2 regions of the Streptomyces sp. NPDC016640 genome follow, and region 2 is predicted to be linked to the other one. Evidence: riboswitches for the same ligand, from Rfam matches in the RefSeq annotation. Region 2 holds a riboswitch; the other holds the start of a gene.
What was found. Region 2 has a riboswitch for S-adenosylmethionine ahead of thrC (threonine synthase). Riboswitches for the same ligand answer to the same signal wherever they lie in the genome.
Positions count from the first base shown of each region.

Region 1: it holds a riboswitch for S-adenosylmethionine, as region 2 does, so the genes downstream of both, ACF07S_RS13075 (aminotransferase class V-fold PLP-dependent enzyme) here and thrC (threonine synthase) in region 2, are expected to answer to the same signal.

Region 1 is NZ_JBIBRG010000005.1:215,011-225,419, forward strand. Features, by position in the region: gene ACF07S_RS13040 (NlpC/P60 family protein) at 1-432, opposite strand, end outside; gene ACF07S_RS13045 (NYN domain-containing protein) at 663-2,006, opposite strand; gene ACF07S_RS13050 (hypothetical protein) at 2,074-2,313, opposite strand; gene ACF07S_RS13055 (rhomboid family intramembrane serine protease) at 2,470-3,204, shown strand; gene ACF07S_RS13060 (Lrp/AsnC family transcriptional regulator) at 3,201-3,482, shown strand; partial or broken gene ACF07S_RS13065 (small secreted hydrophilic protein) at 3,565-3,737, shown strand; partial or broken gene ACF07S_RS13070 (ATP-binding protein) at 3,722-3,895, shown strand; gene ACF07S_RS13075 (aminotransferase class V-fold PLP-dependent enzyme) at 4,019-5,401, opposite strand; SAM riboswitch class IV at 5,581-5,699, opposite strand; gene trpD (anthranilate phosphoribosyltransferase) at 5,774-6,838, opposite strand; gene ACF07S_RS13085 (cytochrome bc complex cytochrome b subunit) at 6,991-8,652, opposite strand; gene ACF07S_RS13090 (Rieske 2Fe-2S domain-containing protein) at 8,649-9,707, opposite strand; gene ACF07S_RS13095 (c-type cytochrome) at 9,704-10,409, opposite strand, start outside.
Region 2 is NZ_JBIBRG010000003.1:379,450-389,858, forward strand. Features, by position in the region: gene ACF07S_RS08605 (epoxide hydrolase family protein) at 1-867, shown strand, start outside; gene ACF07S_RS08610 (NADH:flavin oxidoreductase) at 1,351-2,481, opposite strand; gene ACF07S_RS08615 (hypothetical protein) at 2,694-3,047, shown strand; gene groL (chaperonin GroEL) at 3,130-4,752, opposite strand; gene ACF07S_RS08625 (cold-shock protein) at 5,211-5,414, opposite strand; gene ACF07S_RS08630 (MoaD/ThiS family protein) at 5,845-6,120, opposite strand; gene thrC (threonine synthase) at 6,117-7,415, opposite strand; SAM riboswitch class I at 7,434-7,581, opposite strand; gene ACF07S_RS08640 (glucosyl-3-phosphoglycerate synthase) at 7,719-8,690, shown strand; gene ACF07S_RS08645 (trehalose-6-phosphate synthase) at 8,752-10,167, shown strand; gene otsB (trehalose-phosphatase) at 10,232-10,409, shown strand, end outside.

The DNA.
Region 1 (10,409 bases), on a different contig from region 2:
CGCGTCGACCTGCTGGGTGCTCAACTGGTCGAGGGTGGACGCCTTGTCGAGGTAGTCGTCCGGGTCGGAGGAGAGGAAGAGCTGGACGGAGGGGTCGATGCCGCCGCTGCGGTACTGGGCGCTGGCCATCGAACCGAGGCCGTCGCGCAGCTCGTTGAGCTCCTGCTGACCGCGGGCGACGTTGTCCTGGATGGTGGAGATCTCCTTCTGGAGCTTCTCCTGCTTCTCCTTGGCCCCGTTGTACTTCTCGGTGGCCTGCTCCGCCTGCTCGTAGAGCTTGTCGACCTTGGCCTTGACCTCGTCCTTGCTCGGCTTCTCACTGGGCGCCGCGTTGGCGGCCTGCGAGCTCATGACTACGGCAGCTGCGGCAGCGGTGGTGAGCACGGTCACACGTGCGCGGCTCGGCTGCTTGGGACGACGGTGGGACGCCACGGAGACGAGCTCCTTCTCGAGAGTGATCGCGCGGTCGCGGGTTCGAGGCAGACCCTAATGATTCTCTTGTGATCAGTTCAAATCCCCGGACGGAAAATCTCCATTACAGCGCGTTTATTTGACCTCAACTCACCTGCAGTGACGCACCCTTGACGCTACGCTGCGTGACGATCCCGTCAATTCGGTCATAGACCGCGTACGTTGCAGGGGGGACGGAAGTCAATCAGGTGTCAGGAAAGCCTCTTGAGGAGAACCGCCGAGGCGACCGGGCGGGCGCCCGCGCGGGCCACTCCGTCGGCGACCTCGCGGTCGGTGGAGGCGACGATGACGGGCCGGCCCGGCGGCTCGGCGCGTACCAGCTGACGGATCAGCTCGTCGGCGGTGACGCCCGGCTTGGAGAACAGCACCCGCACCCCGCGCGGCGGCGCCAGCAGCACCGGCACGGCCAGTTCGGCACCGTCGAAGACGCAGGTCACCTCCGCGCCGGTCTGGGCGGCGAGCTGGGCGAGCTGGCCCAGCAGCCGCAGACGCTGCTTCTCCAGGGGCATCTGCGGATAGCCGGTCTTGGTGACGTTGTAGCCGTCGACGACCAGATGCGCCTGCGGCAGCGCCAGCAGCTGGTCGAGGATCGCGGGGTCGTCCTCGGACAGCGCGCGGGCGGCGATGTCCTTCGGGGTCATGCGCCCCGGTTCGACGGCGTCCACGGTCTCGGCGGGCCGCACGGACACCGGGGGCAGTGCCAGCTCGCGGCGGAGCCCCTGGGCGGCGTCCAGCACGGTGTCCAGCAGCAGCCGTACCCGCATGTCCTCCACGCTGCGGCCCTCGCGGGCCGCCCGGCGCGCGGCCTCCAGCGCGGCCTCGGTCTCGCCGAGCCTGGTCCTGAGGCGGCGGCTCTCGCTCTCGGCGGCCGACACCTGGGCGTGTCCCTCGGCGCGGACGCCCTCCATCTCGCCCCGCAGCTTGCGCAGCGCGGCCTCGCCGCGCTTGACGTCGCTCAGCGCGGAGCGCAGCTTGCGGTGCAGCGCGTCGGCCTCCCGCTTCGCCGCGTCCAGTTCGGTGCGCAGCCGCTCGGTCTCCGACCTGGTGTGCTCGCGGGCCCGGTCGAGTTCGGCGCGCAGCCGCTCCAGCTCGGCCCTGCTCTCCTCGCCGGCCCGCTCGGCGTCGGCGCGCTGGGCCTCCTCGCCGGCGGCGGTCACCAGCTTGACCCAGCCGGGCGGGCGGATCACGTAGGCCGCGGCCGCCACGTCGAGCGGGTCCGCGGCCGGGGGCGGGGTGCCGGATTCGAGGGCGCCGGTCAGTTCCGGCTGGGCCTCTGCGAGCCGCTCACCGATGCGCTGCCGGAACAGCGGGTCGGTCTCCAGCGCCGCCGCCATGGCGTTGCCGGCGAACTTGGCACGGCGGTTCGGGGCGAACCGGGCGTACTGCCGCAGCTGGGCGGGCAGCTCGGTGACCGTGAGCCCGCCGAAGCCGTCGGCGACGATCTGGACGACCCGGCGGCGCACTCCCTCGGGCAGCGGGCGGTCGAGCACCTCGGCGGCGCCGTCCTGCGGCCCCTCGCCCATGGTCTCCGCCATCCGTCACACCCCCATGCCTGTGTGCGCCCCCGTGTGCGGGGTCGCCGTCCGCGGGGCCCGCTCCTGCTCAGGAGCCGGCGCCCGGCCTGTCCACGAGTTCCACCTGGTCCACCGCGTTGCACCAGCGGCAGCGCACCGACTCGATCGTCTCATCGAGCACCTCGCGCTCCTCGACCGCGGGCTCCCCGGCCAGGTCGAGGTGGACGTACTCGACGACCTTCGACGAGCGGGTCACGTCGAAGCGCGTGAGGTTGCCGCAGAGGGTGCAGCGCCACCGCGTCGAGGCGGTCGGCAGAGGAACCGTCATCGTGGCTGTTCGCCTTCCTTCCAGTGTCCGTGACGCACCGGCCCGCCCGGGGCGTGTGGCGGTAACCCTAAGGCCTGGCGGGTCCCCGCCGCCCGCCCGCCCACGACGGCGAGGCGGTCCGTGCGGTTGTGTCCGGTTACGTCATGCTCTGTGGTCATGATCCGCAACTGGGGCGCGTCGGCGGCCGGGGCGATCCGGGGCACCCCGGCGCCGGTCACCCGCGCCCTCATCGTCCTGTGCTGCCTGCTCTTCCTGGTCGGGCCCGCCTCCGGCCTCGATCCGGCCCACGGCTCCGGGGAGGAGCTGGCCGCGGCGCGGCGGGCCTATTTCCGGCGCTGGGGCGTGATTCCCGCAGACCTGTTCGAGGGTTCACCCGGGGCCGTCCTCACCCCCGCCACCGCGCTGTTCGTGCACGGCAGCTGGGTGCACCTGCTCGGCAACATGCTCTTCCTCCAGGTCTTCGGCACGATGACCGAGGCACGGATGGGCCGGGTGCGGTTCACCCTGTGCTACGCCGGCTGCGGCTACCTCGCGCTGCTGGGGTACGCCGCCGCCAACGCCGGCTCCGAGCGGTCCCTGGTCGGTGCCTCGGGGGCGGTCTCGGCGGTCCTCGGCGCGTTCCTCCTCCTGTTCCCCCGGGCGCGGGTGACCAGCCTCCTGCCGTTCCTGTTCTTCCTGCCGGTACGTCTGCCGGCCTGGGTGGTGCTGCCGTGCTGGGCGGCGTTGCAGTGGGTGGCGGCGGGGCGGGCGGCCCAGGGGCCGGGGGTGGCGTACCTGGCGCACGTGGTGGGGTTCGGCCTGGGCTTCGGCTGCGCGTGGGTGTGTTCCGGCAGGGCGACTACAGTGAAGTCCGCCCCTGCTCCGGCCCCCGAGGGAGAGAACCAGCCGTGATCACCGCGATCGTCCTCATCAAGACCAGCGTGGACCGGATCCCCGAGATCGCGGAGCGGATCGCCGCGCTGGACAGCGTCAGCGAGGTCTTCTCCGTCACCGGCACCTACGACCTGATCGCCATGGTCCGGGTCCGTGAGCACGAGGACCTGGCGGAGGTGATCCCCGGCCGGATCAGCAAGATCCCGGGGGTGGAGGGCACCGACACGCACGTGGCGTTCCGCACGTACTCGCAGCACGACCTGGAGGCGGCGTTCGCCATCGGGCTGGACAGCTGAGGCCGGCCGGCGCGGAGGAGATGAAGGGTTCCTCATCCTGGACCCATCCGGGCCCTGCGGTCCGGCGCGCAGGATCGGGTCCATGGTCCTCACTCGCCGGATGGCGGCCCTGGCCGCCGTCGTACTGATCCCGCTGGGCGCCGCCGCGACCAGCTTCGCGCTCGCCGACAGTCCCGCGCCCCCGAGGTGCCGCCGCGCGTCGAACTGGACAGCGGCTCGCCCACCCCGACGTCCACGGCAGGCGCGGCACCGCCCGGCGTGGCGCGCGCGGCTCGGGCGCCGGACTCGGCCTGTCGATCGTCAGGGCGATCGCGGAGGGCCACGGCGGCCTGGTCCGCCTGTACGACACCGAGGGCGGCGGCGCCACCTTCGTACTGACGCTGGACCGATCGCGGGAGGAGACGCGCACATGAACCGGATTCTGATCGTCGAGGGCGAGGAACGCATCGGACGCCGAGCTCGACCGGATCCCGCTGGTCGACGGCGGTGAGGGCACGGCCTCGGCGCTCGCCGCCGCACCCGGCGGACCGGCACCGTCACGCCCGGGCGGAGGGATTCGGCACGCAGCGGCCGTCCACCGTGCGGTAGCTCCAGCGCGCCCCGTCCCGCACCAGTTCCCGCACCGCCCGCACGAACCGCTCCACGTGCTCGTCCGGCGTGCCCGCGCCGAAGCTGACCCGGATGGCGTTGAGGGACTTCTCCCCGGGCGCCGCCTCGGGGGCGCCGCACTCGCCCTGGGCCTGCGGGTCACCGCCGAGCAGCGTGCGCACCAGCGGGTGCGCGCAGAACAGCCCGTCCCGTACGCCGATGCCGTACTCGGCGGACAGCGCGGCGGCGAAGTGGGAGCTGTTCCAGCCCTCGACGACGAAGGAGAGCACGCCGACGCGCGGGGCGTCGTCCCCGAACAGGGACAGGAACCGCACCTGGGGAACGTCCGCGAGCCCGTCGCGCACCGTGCGGATCAGCCGCTCCTCATGGGCGAGCAGCGCCTCGAAACCGGCCTCGGTGAGCGCCTTGCAGGCGGAGGCGATGGCGTAGGCGCCGATGACGTTGGGGGATCCGGCCTCGTGGCGGGCGGCGCCGTCGTGCCACTCCACGTCCACTCCCCCGTCCGCGCGGCGGGTGACCTTGCGGCTGGCGCCGCCGCCCGCGAGGTAGGGCTCGGCCTGCCGCAGCCAGTCGGCGCGGCCGGCCAGCACACCGGAGCCGAAGGGGGCGTACAGCTTGTGCCCGGAGAACGCGACCCAGTCGACGTCCAGGTCGCGGAGGCTCACCGGGTGGTGCGGGGCGAGCTGGGCGGCGTCCAGCACGATCCGGGCACCGTGCGCGTGCGCGGCGGCGGCCAGTTCCCGTACGGGCCACAGCTCGCCGGTGACGTTGGATGCGCCGGTGACGCAGACCAGGGCGGGCCCGCGGGGGTCACGGCCGGCGAGGGCGCGCTCCAGGGTCTCCACGGCCTGCCGCGGGCTGCTCGGGGCGTCGAGGCAGGTGAGGCGCGTGCCGCGGGCGGACCCCCAGGGCAGCAGGGAGGCGTGGTGCTCGGTCTCGAAGACGAAGACCTCGCAGCCGTCGGGGAGCGCGGCGGCGAGCAGGTTGAGGGAGTCGGTGGTGGACCGGGTGAACACCACCTGGTCGCCGGTGCGGCAGTCGAGGAACTCGGCGACGGTGCGGCGGGCGTTCTCGAACAGGTCGGTGGAGAGCTGGGAGAGGTACCCGGCGCCGCGGTGGACGCTGCCGTAGTACGGCGCGTACGCGGCCACGTCGTCCCAGACGCGCTGGAGCGCGGGCGCGCTGGCGGCGTAGTCGAGCGCGGCGTAGGCGACCTCGCCGCCCGTGACGAGGGGGACGGTGACGTCCCGGCCCAGAACGGGCAGCGGGGAACAGACGGACTGGCCGACGGCAGCGGTGGAGACGGACATGGCGCAACTCCCGGTGAGGCAGGCGGAACCGCCGCGCGAGCACACATCGCTCGAGCACGGGGGGAAGAGAAAGGGGGTGTGCGGAGGCGGGGCTCTGCGGCCCTAGCGCATTCGCTTGCTCACGGAAGGCTCCTCGACGACCAGGACCCCTGGCCCCACGCTGTTCACAGCGTGCGAGGGGTCCGCGCTTGCCGACGCGCCCTGCTGCCCATCGGCCTGGTCTTCACCCGGGGCACCCCGCCACGGACGGAGGGTTGCCGGACAGCCGGCCGGGGCCTGATGGCTGTCACTCATGACCTGGAGAGGAACGTACGTGAAGTGATCGAGTCCCGCAACCCGGGTCCGGATCGCGGGACGTCCGCCGTCGGGCCGCTACGCGTTGCTGACGGCCACCCAGCGCTCCAGGACCCGCCCGGCGGCCCCCGAGTCGATCGCCTCGGCCGCCCGCGCCATCCCTGCACGGATCTGCTCGGTGAGGGTTCCGGGGCCCGGCTCCAGGGCGACCAGCGCCGCCGCCGAGTTCAGCAGCACCGCGTCCCGTACGGGGCCGCGCTCGCCGTCCAGCAGCCGCCGGGCGACCTCGGCGTTGTACGAGGCGTCCGCGCCGCGCAGCGCTTCCACGGGCACCAGGTCGAGACCGGCGTCGCGCGGGTCGAAGGCCTCCTCGGTGACCTCGCCGTCCCGGACCACCCACACCCGCGAGGTGGCGGTGGTGGTCAGCTCGTCCAGGCCGTCGTCGCCGCGGAACACCAGTGAGGAGTGGCCGCGTGCGGCGAACACACCGGCCATGATCGGGGCCATCCGCGGGTCGGCGACCCCGACCGCCTGGGCCTTGACCCGTGCCGGGTTGGCCAGCGGACCGAGGAAGTTGAACACCGTACGGATGCCCAGCTGTCCCCGGGCGGCGGCCACGTGGCGCAGCGCCGGGTGGAACTTCACCGCGAAGCAGAAGGTGATCCCGGCCTCCTCGGCGACCTCGGCCACCCGCCGCGGGGTCAGCTCCAGGTTGACGCCGAGCTTCTCCAGGACGTCGGAGGCACCGGATGCCGAGGACGCCGCCCGGTTGCCGTGCTTGACGACCTTCGCGCCGGTGCCGGCCACGACGATCGAGGACATCGTGGAGATGTTCACCGTCTTCGCGCCGTCCCCGCCGGTGCCGACGATGTCGACGGTGTCTCCCGGCACCTCGATCACATGGGCGTGGTCGTACAGCGCACGGACGCAGCCGGTGATCTCCTCGACGGTCTCGCCCTTGGCCCGCAGGGACACCGCGAACCCGGCGATCTGCGCGTCACTCGCCTCGCCGCGCATGATCAGGTCCATCGCCCAGGCGGTGTCGTCGGCGGACAGGTTCCGTCCGTCCAGCAGTCCGTTCAGCAGGGCGGGCCAGGAGCGGCCCGCCGCGGTGTCGCCTCCAGCGGGGGTCACAGCGCTCATCGGCCGCTCCTGATCGTCGTAGAGGAGTTCCGGGACCGCGGGGGTCCCGCACCCACCCTATCCAGGTCCGGGGACGGCGAAGGGCCCCCGTCCGCGGAACGGACGGGGGCCCTTCGCCGTCGTGTGGCGACTCGGGTGAGGCGAACCGGTGATCAGTGGTGGCCGTGGCCGCTGGTGATCTCCTTGTACTCCTCGACGGTCGGCTTCGCGACCTGCGCGTCCTCGCCGTAGTACCCCTTGCTCAGCCTGGCGCGCAGCTTCTCCGTCGCGCCGACCTTGCGCCGGACACCGTTCTCGTCGACCGTCGGGCCGATCTCGACCGGCTTGTACTGCTCGTGCGCGGTGAGGGTGTGCAGCTGCTCCTGGCTGAGCGGCTCGTGGACCTCGATGAACTCACCGTGCGGCAGGCGCTTGATGATGCCCGACTCGCGGCCGTGCAGCACCTTGTCCCTGTCCCGGCGCTGCAGGCCGAGGCAGATCCGCTTGGTGACGATGAACGCCAGGACCGGCGCGACGAAGAACGCGACCCGCACGAACCAGGTGATGGCGTTGATCGACAGGTGGAAGTGGGTGGCGAACAGGTCGTTGCCACCACCGATGAGGAGCACGACGTACAGCGTGATCCACGCGACGCCGAACGCGGTGCGGGTCGGGGCGTTGCGCGGGCGGTCCAGGATGTGGTGCTCGCGCTTGTCGCCGGTGACCCAGGACTCGATGAACGGGTAGACCGCGATCGACACCAGGACCAGCGGGAAGATCAGCAGCGGGATGAACACGCCCAGGACGAGCGTGTGACCCCAGAAGTTGATCTCCCAGCCCGGCATCACACGGATCAGACCCTCGGAGAAGCCCATGTACCAGTCGGGCTGGGCGCCGGTGGAGACCATGTCCGGCCGGTACGGGCCGAGTGCCCAGATCGGGTTGATCGTGGCGATCGCCGAGACGGCCGCGAGCACACCGAAGACCAGGAAGAAGAAGCCTCCGGCCTTGGCCATGTAGACCGGCAGCAGCGGCATGCCGACGACATTGTCGTTGTTCTTGCCGGGGCCCGCGAACTGCGTGTGCTTGTGGTAGAAGACCAGGATCAGGTGCGCCACCACGAGGCCGAGCATGATGCCCGGCAGCAGCAGGACGTGGATCGAGAAGAACCGGGCCACGAAGTCGTCGCCGGGGAACTCGCCGCCGAAGAGGAAGAACGACAGGTACGTGCCGACGATCGGCACGGACAGGATCGCGCCCTCCATGAAGCGGATACCGGTGCCGGAGAGCAGGTCGTCCGGGAGCGAGTAACCGGTGAAGCCGGTGAACATGCCCAGGACGAACAGCAGGAAGCCGAACAGCCAGTTGATCTCACGCGGCTTGCGGAACGCGCCGGTGAAGAACACGCGCATCATGTGCACGAACATGCCGGCCAGGAAGACCAGCGCGGCCCAGTGGTGGATCTGCCGGATCAGCAGACCGCCCCGGACGTCGAAGCTGATGTCCAGCGTCGACTTGTAGGCCTCGCTCATCAGCTGTCCCTGCAGCGGGACGTAGGAGCCGTGGTACTCCACCTCGTTCATCGACGGGTGGAAGAACAGCGTCAGGTACACACCCGTGAGGATGATGATGAGGAAGCTGTAGAGGCAGATCTCACCCAGCATGAACGACCAGTGGTCGGGGAAGATCTTGCGCATGTTGGCCTTGGCCAGGGAGTAGATCCCCAGCCGGCCGTCGGCCCAGTCGGCGACGCGTTCGCCGGCCGGCGCCTTCGCGCGGGAGCGGCCCGACGCGTCGGCGGCCGATGTATGCGTGGTGGAGTTGGTGGTGCTCATCCGCGCTCCCAGAAAGCAGGCCCGACGGGCTCGTCGAAGTCGCCGAGCGCCTCGAGGTAGCCCTCGTCGTTCACGCCGATGCGCAGCTGCGGCAGGGCGTGACCGGCGGGACCGAAGATCACCCGGGCGCCGTCGGCGAGGTCGAAGGTGGACTGGTGGCAGGGGCACAGCGCGTGGTGCGTCTGCTGCTCGTACAGGGAGATCGGGCAGCCGACGTGGGTGCAGATCTTCGAGTAGGCGAGGATGCCCTCGTGCGACCACTCGAGCGAGCGCTTGTCCTTGATGTCGTCCGGCTGGATGCGGACCAGCATCAGGGCGGCCTTGGCGATCTCCGTCTGGAAGCCGTGGTCGTGCTCCTCCAGGCCCTCGGGCTTGGCGAAGGTCAGCGAGCCCAGGGTGAGGTCGGACGGCCGCAACGGCTCGTTCGTGTTCATGTTGACGAGCAGCTTGCCCTTGGACCACAGCGTGTGGCGCAGCTTGGTGCCCGGCAGGGGTCCGAGGTCGCGCAGCAGCACCACGCCGGAGAGCGGGAACAGGGCGAGCGCGCCGAACATCGTGTTGCGGATCAGCTTGCGGCGGCCCAGCACCGACTCCTTGGCACCCTGGCGGAAGTCGTCCATGACCTTCGCCTTGACCTCGGGGGAGGCCTCGATCGGGTGCCGCTCGTCGGCGAGCTCGTGGTCCGACATCAGCGTGCGGGCCCAGTGGACCGCGCCGGCGCCGATGGCGAACAGGGCGAGACCGAGCGTCATGCCGAGCGCGAAGTTCAGCGCGCTGACGTGACCGAGCGGGAAGATGTGGACCACCCGGTCCACCGGGATCGTGACGTACGACACGATGAAGCCGATGGTGGCCAGCATCGACACCGTGAACAGCAGGGCGACCGTGCGCTCGGACCGCTTGGCGGCCCGCTCGTCGAGGTCCTGGATCCGGTGCTCGTGGGGCGGCAGGCCCGGGTCGGCGAACGGGTTCCGGTCGTCGGCGAGCTTCACCGCGCCACGGGTGGTGTCCCGCGCGGCGGGCAGGTTCTCTTCGGGAATGTCTTGGCTACTCATGACTTCTTGGCCTTTGCGGTCCGAGCGGCGACCCAGACGGCGACCGCGACCAGCGTGCCCAGTCCGAAGATCCATCCGAACAGACCCTCGGCGACCGGCCCGAGGCCACCCAGCTCGAGGCCGCCGAAGCTCTCGGTCTCTTCGCCGTTGACCGCGTGCAGGTACGCGATGACGTCCTTCTTGTTCTGCTCCGACAGCGCGCTGTCGGGGAAAACGGGCATGCTCTGCGGGCCGGTGAGCATGGCCTCGTAGATGTACTTGGGGGCGACGCCCTCCAGGGTCGGGGCGTACTTGCCGTGGGTGAGCGCACCGCCCTTGCCGGTGAAGTTGTGGCACTGCGCGCAGTTGTTGCGGAACAGCTCGCCGCCCTTGGCGATGTCGGCGCCCTCGGGGCCGTACTGCTGCTCGGTCGGGACGGCCGGGCCGGCGCCCAGGGAGGAGATGTACGCCGCCAGCTGGTCGATCTGGGCCTGGGTGTAGACGGCCTTCTTGTCCGGGAGCTGCGCGGCCTGCGAGGTGGCGGCCGGCATGCGGCCGGTGCCCACCTGGAAGTCGACGGCCGCGGCGCCCACGCCCACCAGGGTCGGGCCGTCGGAGGTGCCCTGACCGCCGGTGCCGTGGCAGCTCGCGCAGCCGACCGTATAGAGCTTCTTGCCCTCCTCGATGGTGAGGGACTGGGCGGTTTCGTCGGCCTGCGCCTTG
Region 2 (10,409 bases):
CCCCTGCTGCTGTGCCACGGCTGGCCCGGGTCCGTCCTGGAGTTCCGTCATCTGGTCGGGCCGCTGACCGATCCCGTCGCGCACGGCGGCCGGGCCGAGGACGCCTTCCACGTCGTGATCCCCTCCATGCCCGGCTTCGGTTTCTCCGACAAGCCGACCGCCGCCGGGTGGGGGGTCTCCCGTACAGCCGACGCCTGGATAGGGCTCATGGACCGCCTCGGCCACCACGAATGGGTCGCGCAGGGCGGCGACTGGGGATCGGCCGTCGTCGAGGCGATCAGCCGCAAGGCACCCGAAGGATTTCTTGGCATGCACGTCAACCTGCCGCTGGTGTTCCCCACCGCCCAGGAGATCGAGGACGCGACACCCGACGAGCAGCGCATGCTGGACAAGGCGCAGCGTTACCGAAGCGTGCTCGACGGCTACTCCCGGGAGCAGGCCACCCGGCCGCAGTCCATCGGTTACGCCCTGGCCGACTCGCCCGCCGGACTGGCCGCCTGGATCTACACCCTCTTCCAGGACGTCACCGACAGCGACGGCGACCCCGAGGCGGTCGTCCCGCGCGATGAGATCCTCGACGACATCATGATGTACTGGCTGCCCAACGCGGGCCCCTCCTCCGTACGGCTGTACTGGGAGGCACGCCAGGAACCGGGAGGCGCACCCGGGCCGAACCCCACGCCGGCCGGGTTCAGCATCTTCCCCGGTGAGGCCGTGCAGGCATCGCGCCGCTGGATCGAGAAGCGTTACTCCCATGTCCTGCACTACCGCCAGCTCGATCGCGGAGGACACTTCGCGGCTCTGGAACAGCCCGCCGTCCTGGCCGAGGAGATCCGCACCACCTTCCGCTCACTGCGCCGCGGATGAAACAGCCCGGCCTCTCCCTTCCCGCGGGGCACGCAGCGGTACAGCCGTGCGCCGGCCGCCGCGCACGGACTCCTGTCCGGGCGACCGCAACCGGCAGCCCCGCACCGCTGGAGTCCTGCATGCGGTGAGAACTCGGGGAGAAGGAACCCACCGAACCCCGCCCCTCCCGCCCGAGGCACGCGATCACTCGGGCGGGTGAACATCACCGGCTCAGCTGGATTTTCGAGCCCTCGACTTCCCTCCGCTCAGCGCACACAACCCCGAAGCAGACCGTTCCCCGTCTGAGGCCAGTGCCGTTCCGGCACGCGGATATCTGGAGGTGCGGCTGTGACGACCGGCGACAACTGGCGCGAACACCGGCGCGCCCTACCGAGTACACGTACCCGGGACAGGCCGCGGAGCAGGTGCCGCTGCCACTGGAACCCTGACCCCGTCCGCGCCGGGCGCCTCCCGCCGGAACCAGGAGGCGCCCGGCCCGGCCGCTCAGCTCAGGGTCTTGATCGAGGCGGGGTCGTACGGCGCGAGCTCGTCGAAGCGGCCCGCGAGGACCTTGGCCGCCCACTGCGGGTCCTGGAGCAGCGCGCGGCCCACGGCGACGAGGTCGAACTCGTCGCGCTCCATCCGGTCCAGCAGGTTGTCGAGGTCGCCCAGTGCGGCGCCCTCGCCCTGGAAGGCCTTGAGGAACTCGCCGTCCAGGCCGACCGAGCCGACCGTGATGGCGGGCCTGCCGGTCAGCTTCTTGGTCCAGCCGGCCAGGTTGAGGTCCGAGCCGTCGAACTCGGGGGTCCAGTAGCGGCGCGTGGACGCGTGGAAGGCGTCGACGCCGGCGGCGGCCAGCGGCGCGAGGATCGCCTCCAGCTCCTGGGGCGTCTCGGCGAGCCGGGCGTCGTAGGCCTCCTGCTTCCACTGCGAGTAGCGGAAGATGACGGGGAACTCCGGCGAGACCCGCTCGCGGACCGCCGCGACGATCTCCACCGCGAACTTCGCGCGGGCCACCGGGTCACCGCCGTAGGCGTCGCCGCGGCGGTTGGTGCCGGCCCACAGGAACTGGTCGATGAGGTAGCCGTGGGCACCGTGCAGCTCCACGCCGTCGAAGCCGATGCGCTCGGCGTCGGCGGCGGCCTGCGCGAAGGCGCCGACGACCTCGTCGATGTCCTTCTGGGTCATCGCCGTGCCGGTGACCTCGTCCTCGCCGATGCGCAGACCGGAGGGGCCGACGGCGGGGGCGTCGGCGAACGGCGGATCGCCCTGCTTGCGGACCATGCCGATGTGCCACAGCTGCGGAACGATGGTGCCGCCCGCGGCGTGCACCGCCTCGGCGACCTTCGCCCAGCCGGCGAGCTGCTCCTCCCCGTGGAAGCGGGGGACGCCGTCGCTCTGCCCGGCCGACTCGTGCCCGACGTACGTTCCCTCGGTGACGATCAGTCCCACACCGGCGGCGGCACGGCGGGAGTAGTACGACACGACGTCCTCGCCGGGAACACCGCCGGGCGAGAACATGCGGGTCATCGGCGCCATGGCGATGCGGTTGGGAACGGTCAGGCCGTTGATGGCGACGGGCCGGGACAGGAGTCCGGCGGCGCGGGCGGCTGTCTCCGGAGCGGTGACGGTCACGTGGGGGCTCCTCGCTGGGTACCAATTGGTATGTGCGCATGCATCCAACGCACTTCCACGCCAACCGGCACGCGGGGGAAGACATTCCGCCGTCCCCCACCCGACCCTCTGTGATCCCGGTCACCTCACGAGAATCCCTGGTCCCGCCGGACGCACCGGCGCAGGATGACGGGCATGGGGAACACCACGCGCCGCCGGCGCGACACGGCACGATGAGGACGCGGACCCTGCGGTTCGGCCTGTACGCGGACCCGGAGGGGCTGGCGTGGGTCGACGCGCTCGTCGACGGGGCCGTACGGGCCCGCGGCGCCCGGATCACCGGGCGGACCGTCCTGCGCGCGCTGCCCGGTGGCATGACGACCGCCGACCTCTACGACCACCTGGTCGAGCAGTGGGCCTGGGAGCACCCGGGCCACGACGGCGGCGCGCGCGAACCGGTCGAGCTGCGCGTCCGCCTGGTGTGCTCGCTGCGGACCTGGCGGGCGATCCGCAAGGCGGTGCTGCGGGGCCTGTGCCCCGAGGGCTCGGCGCCGCACACCTGCCGCGTCCCCTGGTGCACCGCGTGAACGGCCCGAGGGCGGCACCCCCTGCCGGAACAGGGGGTGCCGCCCTCGGTCACGCGTCGGACGGATCCGATCCTCGAAGGGATCAGAAGTCCATGTCACCGCCCGGCATGCCGCCGCCGGCCGGCGCGGCGGCCTTCTCCGGCTTGTCGGCGATGACGGCCTCGGTGGTGAGGAACAGCGCGGCGATCGACGCGGCGTTCTGCAGCGCGGAACGCGTCACCTTCGCCGGGTCGATGATGCCTTCCTTGACCAGGTCGACGTACTCGCCGGTCGCGGCGTTCAGGCCGTGGCCCGGGGTCAGGTTGCGCACCTTCTCCACCACGACGCCGCCCTCGAGGCCGGCGTTGACGGCGATCTGCTTCAGCGGGGCCTCGAGCGCGATGCGCACGGCGTTGGCGCCGGTCGCCTCGTCACCCTCGAGCTCCAGCTTCTCGAAGACCTGGGAGGCCTGCAGCAGGGCCACGCCACCACCGGCGACGATGCCCTCCTCGACGGCCGCCTTGGCGTTGCGGACGGCGTCCTCGATGCGGTGCTTGCGCTCCTTGAGCTCCACCTCGGTGGCGGCACCGGCCTTGATGACCGCGACACCGCCGGCGAGCTTCGCCAGGCGCTCCTGCAGCTTCTCGCGGTCGTAGTCCGAGTCGCTGTTCTCGATCTCGGCGCGGATCTGGTTCACGCGGCCCTGGACCTGGTCGGCCGAGCCGGCACCGTCGACGATGGTGGTCTCGTCCTTGGTGATGACGACCTTGCGGGCCTTGCCCAGCAGGTCGAGCGTCGCGTTCTCCAGCTTGAGGCCGACCTCCTCGGAGATGACCTCGCCGCCCGTGAGGATGGCGATGTCGCCGAGCATGGCCTTGCGGCGGTCACCGAAGCCCGGGGCCTTGACGGCGACGGACTTGAAGGTGCCGCGGATCTTGTTGACGACCAGGGTCGACAGGGCCTCGCCCTCGACGTCCTCGGCGATGATCAGCAGCGGCTTGCCCGACTGCATGACCTTCTCCAGGAGCGGGAGCAGGTCCTTGACGTTGGAGACCTTGGAGTTGGCGATCAGGATGTACGGGTCGTCGAGGACGGCCTCCATACGCTCCATGTCGGTGGCGAAGTACGCCGAGATGTAGCCCTTGTCGAAGCGCATACCCTCGGTGAGCTCCAGCTCCAGACCGAAGGTCTGGGACTCCTCGACGGTGATGACGCCTTCCTTGCCGACCTTGTCCATGGCCTCGGCGATGAGCTCGCCGATCTGGGTGTCGGCGGCGGAGATGGAGGCCGTGGAGGCGATCTGCTCCTTGGTCTCGACGTCCTTCGCCTGCTCCAGCAGGGCACCGGAGACGGCCTCGACGGCCTTCTCGATACCGCGCTTCAGGGCCATCGGGTTGGCACCGGCGGCTACGTTGCGCAGGCCCTCCTTGACCAGGGCCTGGGCGAGAACGGTCGCGGTGGTCGTACCGTCGCCGGCGACGTCGTCCGTCTTCTTGGCGACTTCCTTGACCAGCTCGGCGCCGATCTTCTCGTACGGGTCCTCGAGCTCGATCTCCTTGGCGATGGACACACCATCGTTGGTGATCGTGGGGGCGCCCCACTTCTTCTCGAGGACGACGTTGCGGCCCTTGGGGCCGAGCGTCACCTTGACGGCGTCCGCGAGCTGGTTCATGCCGCGCTCGAGGCCGCGCCGCGCCTCCTCGTCGAACGCGATGATCTTGGCCATGTGAAGTGGTCCCTCCAGGACTGGGGGTGATGACTCCAGGACCGCGCCCGCGCCCGCGACGGACGGCTCGCCGGCCTTGTGGTTCCTTGCCCCACGCAGCCTGCGGGCCTCACCGACCCGGTCCTTACGTTGTCACTCTCACCTTCAGAGTGCTAACGCAATGATTAGCACTCGACCCCCTCGAGTGCAAGGCGCGCCCTCGAAGCGGGCTCGATGAGGGGTGGTGGTCGGGTGACGGGCGGGCGCACGAAGCAGGGCGCCCGCCCGTCACCCGAACACGTCCGGGCGCCCCGGCGCGGGCACGGCGAAGGCGACGAAGGCCCGGACACGGACACGGGCACGGGCACGGACACGGACACGGACACGGGCACAGGCCCCGGCGCGGGCACGGCGAAGGGCCCGCACCCCGGGAGGTACGGGCCCTTCGTCAGCAGGAATGCTTGCGGCTGGTAGCGCGTTCAGGCGCTGAGACGAACCATGTCGGCCTGTGGGCCCTTCTGACCCTGCGAGATCTCGAACTCGACCCGCTGGCCTTCTTCGAGGGTGCGGTAACCGTCCATCTGGATCGCGCTGTAGTGGACGAAAACATCCGCACCACCGTCGACCGCGATGAAGCCGTACCCCTTCTCCGCGTTGAACCACTTGACGGTGCCCTGAGCCATGCCTAACTCCCCTATTACTGGCCCTTGCGCAGATCCGCACTTCGCGGATCCGGGTCAGACCTCACCCCCCAACGGTTGGGGGGTGGCGCCGGAACGCGTCGACCGCGGCCGAATGTATCTGCCCAACTGCCGTCTGCAACAGGTCAATCGGGCGAGAAATCTGGACGACGCCGGTCCGGAATCTGGCCAGAATTCATCCGAATTCAGGGCAAGTCGGGCCAGGCAAAAGGGAAACATGCCGCGAATGGGGCCCACACTTTGGCTGCATCCAGTCGGGCGTGCAGCGGGGATCCGGGGTTTTCGATCTCCGGATCGGGAGCGCGTTCCCCGATTCTACCGCGCTCAATCCAATGGAATTGCCCCCTCCGTTTCTCTTACGGAGGGGGCGACGTTCCGAACGCTCGGTAACCGTCATTACCAAAGGTAATGATCAGCCGCCGGCGACCGCCGGGATGATGGAGACGCCCGCACCGTCCGGGGTGGCCGTCTTGAGGCCCTGCTCGAAGCGGACGTCGTCGTCGTTGACGTAGACGTTGACGAACCGGCGCAGCTTGCCCTGGTCGTCCAGGACCCGGGCGGCGATCCCGGCGTGGTTCCTCTCCAGGTCGGCGATGACCTCGCCGAGGTCGGCCCCCTGGGCACTGACCTCGGCCTGCCCACCGGTGTAGGTGCGCAGGATGGTCGGGATGCGGACGGTCACGCTCATGCGAGGCCTGCCTCTCGGAACGACTCCAGGTTGGGGCGGATGGTGGTGGTGAGCCCGGTGCCGGCCACCGCGTCGAGCGTCTTCAGGCCGTCACCGGTGTTGAGCACGACGGTGGTCAGGGCCGGGTCGAGTACGCCGTCGTCGATGAGCTTCCTGGTGACGCCGACCGTCACGCCGCCCGCCGTCTCCGCGAAGATCCCCTCCGTCCGGGCCAGCAGCCTGATCGCCTCGACGATCTGCTCGTCCGTCACGTCCTCCACCGCGCCACCGGTACGCCGCGCGATGTCCAGCACGTACGGCCCGTCCGCCGGGTTGCCGATGGCGAGCGACTTGGCGATGGTGTCCGGCTTCTGCGGGCGCACGACGTCGTGGCCGGCCTTGTAGGCCGTGGACACCGGGGAGCAGCCCTCGGCCTGCGCACCGAAGATCCGGTACGGCTTGTCCTCGACCAGACCGAGCCCGATCAGCTCCTGCAGCCCCTTGTCGATCTTCGTGAGCTGCGAGCCGGAGGCGATCGGGACCACGATCTGGTCGGGGAGCCGCCAGCCGAGCTGCTCGCAGATCTCGTACGCGAGGGTCTTGGACCCCTCCGCGTAGTACGGCCGCAGGTTGACGTTGACGAAGCCCCAGCCCTCGCCGGCCGGGTCGCCGATCAGCTCCGAGCAGAAGCGGTTCACGTCGTCGTAGTTGCCCTCGATGCCGACGAGCTCACCGCCGTAGACGGCGGCCATGACGACCTTGCCCTGCTCCAGGTCGTGCGGGATGAACACGCAGGAGCGGAAGCCGGCCCGGGCCGCCGCGGCGCCCACGGCGCCGGCCAGGTTGCCGGTGGAGGAGCAGGACAGGGTGGTGAAGCCGAAGGCGCGGGCGGCCTCGATGGCCTGGGCGACGACGCGGTCCTTGAAGGAGTGCGTCGGGTTGCCGGAGTCGTCCTTCACGAACAGCTTGCCGGGGTCGACGCCCAGCTCGCGCGCGAGGTTGTCGGCCTGGACGAGCTTGGTCCAGCCGGGGTTGATGTTCGGCTTGGTCGCCACGTCCGCCGGGACGGGCAGCAGGGGCGCGTAGCGCCAGATGTTCGCGGGTCCCGCCTCGATCCGCTCGCGGAGTTCCTCGGTGCCGTACGCGGAGAAGTCGTAGGCGATCTCCAGCGGGCCGAAACACTCCTCGCAGGCGAAGACGGGGCCGAGCGGGACGCGGTGACCGCATTCGCGGCATGAGAGCGCGGCGGCCGGGCCCAGGTCCACGGAGCTGCCGGGAGCGGAATCGGTGGTGCTTGCAACTGTCTGCACAGCCATGTGAGGCGAGGCCCTTTCTCCTCATCTTCCTCACGACGCATCTCGCCGTGAGACGGATTTGGCACCTTCCCGAGCCGGGAGCCTCGCCACGTCCGCGTGACGGGAACCGACTGGAGGGTTGCCGGGGCTTCATCGGGCCGTGTCCCTCTGCCCCTCTGGATGAGCGGTGTTCAGTTATCCGCGCGGTGACCCCGGCGTGCGGTGGTCGTCGGCGTTGTTCAAGACTGTAACCGAAGGCCCGCATGGTTGAGATAGTCGTCCGAACCGCGAGATGGATCACAGGTCAGTGAGGAGCCGGGAAGCGTGCTGGAAGAAGTCGAGCGCTGGCTGGCCGACCGCTCCTGGTCGGTGGCCGACCGCCCGCTCCACCGGGTCCTGGCCGCCAAGCGGGCCACGGGCCGGACGGTGAGCGTGGTGCTGCCCGCACTCAACGAGGAGGCGACGGTCGGCGAGATCGTGTCGGCCATCCGGAACGACCTGGTGCTCCGGGCCCCGCTGGTCGACGAGATCGTGGTGGTCGACTCGGGCTCCACCGACCGCACGGCCGAGCGGGCCGCGGCGGCGGGCGCGACCGTGGTGTCCCGGGACGCGATACTGCCGCGGGTCCCGGCGGTGCCCGGCAAGGGCGAGGTGCTGTGGCGGTCCCTGCTCGCCACCCGCGGCGACATCGTCTGCTTCGTCGACGCGGACCTGCGGGAGTTCTCCTCCGACTTCGTCTCCGGCATCGTCGGCCCGCTGCTCACCGAGCCGGACGTCCACCTGGTCAAGGCCATGTACGACCGTCCGCTCACGCTGCCCGACGGACGCGCCGCCGGCCCGGCGGCCACCGGCCAGGGCGGCCGGGTCACGGAACTGGTGGCCCGCCCGCTGCTGAACATGCACTGGCCCCGGCTGGCCGGTTTCGTCCAGCCGCTCGGCGGCGAGTACGCGGCCCGCCGCACCCTGCTGGAACGGCTTCCCTTCCCCGTCGGCTACGGCGTCGAGCTCGGCATGCTGGTCGACGCCCTGCACCTGGTGGGCCTGGACGCCCTGGCCCAGGTCGACGTCGGCGTCCGCAAGCACCGCCACCAGGACGACCAGGCCCTCGGCCGCATGGCCGCCGCGATCTACCGCACCGCCCAGCTCCGCCTGGCCCGCGGCCATCTGATCCGGCCGTCCCTCACCCAGTTCGAGCGCACGGGCGGCACCTTCGCCCCCCGCACCTTCTCCGTCGACACCGAGGAACGCCCCCCGATGACGGAGATCGCGGAGTACCGGGCCCGCAGGGTGGCCTGACCCCTCGCACCGGGCCGGCGGCGACGTTTGAGTGCCCGGGGGCCGGGCTAGGTTGAGGCGTATGTCTTCTACGTTCGGTGCTGCTCAGGTGCTGGTCGCCTCCAACCGGGGGCCGGTCTCGTACGAGGTGGGTGAGGACGGTTCGCTGCGGGCCAGGCGGGGCGGCGGCGGACTCGTCTCGGGGCTGTCGGCGATCGGGCCGGACGCGGGGGCGCTGTGGGTGTGCTCGGCGCTGTCCGACGGCGACCGCGAGGCCGTGCGGCGCGGGGTCGGCGAGGACGGCGTGCGGATGCTGGACGTGCCCGCGGACGTGCACGCGGACGCGTACAACGGGATCGCCAACTCGGTGCTGTGGTTCGTGCACCACATGCTCTACCAGACGCCGCTGGAGCCGGTCTTCGACGCGGGGTTCCGCCGGCAGTGGGCGTCGTACGAGGCCTACAACCGCGCGTTCGCCGAGGCGCTGGCCGAGGAGGCGGCGCGGGGGGCCGCCGTGGTCGTGCAGGACTACCACCTGACGCTGGTCCCCGGCATGCTCCGCGAACTCCGCCCGGACCTGCGCATCGGTCACTTCTCGCACACGCCCTGGGCGCCGCCGGAGTACTTCCGGATGCTGCCCGACGACATCGCGGAACAGGTGCTGCGCGGGATGCTGGGCGCCGACCGGCTCGGCTTCCTCACCCACCGCTGGGCGGATGCGTTCACCGCGTGCTGCGAGCGGTACACCGGCGGGCTCGGGGAGACCCGGATCGGGGTGCACGGCCTCGGGGCCGACGCCGACTTCCTGCGCGCCCGGTCCCACGAGGCGGACGTCGAGGAGCGGATCGCCGCGCTGCGGGAGGAGATCGGCACGGCTCCCGACGGCGGGGCGCGCCGCACGGTCGTCCGGGTCGACCGCACCGAGCTGTCGAAGAACATCGTGCGCGGTCTGCTGGCGTACCGGCAGCTCCTCGAGGACCGCCCCGAGTGGCGCGAACGCGTCGTGCACGTCGCCTTCGCCTACCCCTCCCGGCAGGACCTCGCCGTGTACCGCGACTACACCGCCGAGGTGCGGCGGGTGGCGGAGGAGATCAACGAGCGGTACGGGACGCCGGACTGGCGGCCGGTCGTGCTGCACGTCAAGGACGACTTCGCGCGCTCGCTGGCCGCCTACCGGCTGGCGGACGTGGCCCTGGTCAACCCGATCCGCGACGGCATGAACCTGGTGGCCAAGGAGGTGCCGGTCGTCTCCGACGCGGGCTGCGCCCTGGTCCTGTCGCGGGAGGCCGGTGCCCACGAGGAACTGGGCGAGGACGCGATCACGGTCAACCCCTACGACGTCTCCGGCACCGCCCGCGCCCTCCACGAGGCCCTGTCCATGCGCCCGGCGGAGCGCACCGAGCGGAGCAAGCGCCTGGCCGCGGCGGCGACCGCGCTCCCGCCGGCCCGGTGGTTCCTGGACCAGCTGAACGCGCTGCGGGACGGCGTCCCCGGCTGACCGGTGGGCGGGTGTGGCCGATCACGCACGCGTGCGACCCCGCGGGCGTGGATAGGTTGGCGGTATGGGCAGTCATACGGATTCCACGGACCCTCGGGACAAGGGCGCGCGCGGCGGGGGCGCCGGTGATCTGCCGGCGCCGGGATCGCCGGCCGGGCGGGAAGGGCTGGACGCGCTGCTCGCGCGGCCGGCGAAGGCGCTGATCGCGCTCGACTTCGACGGGACGCTCGCGCCGATCGTGG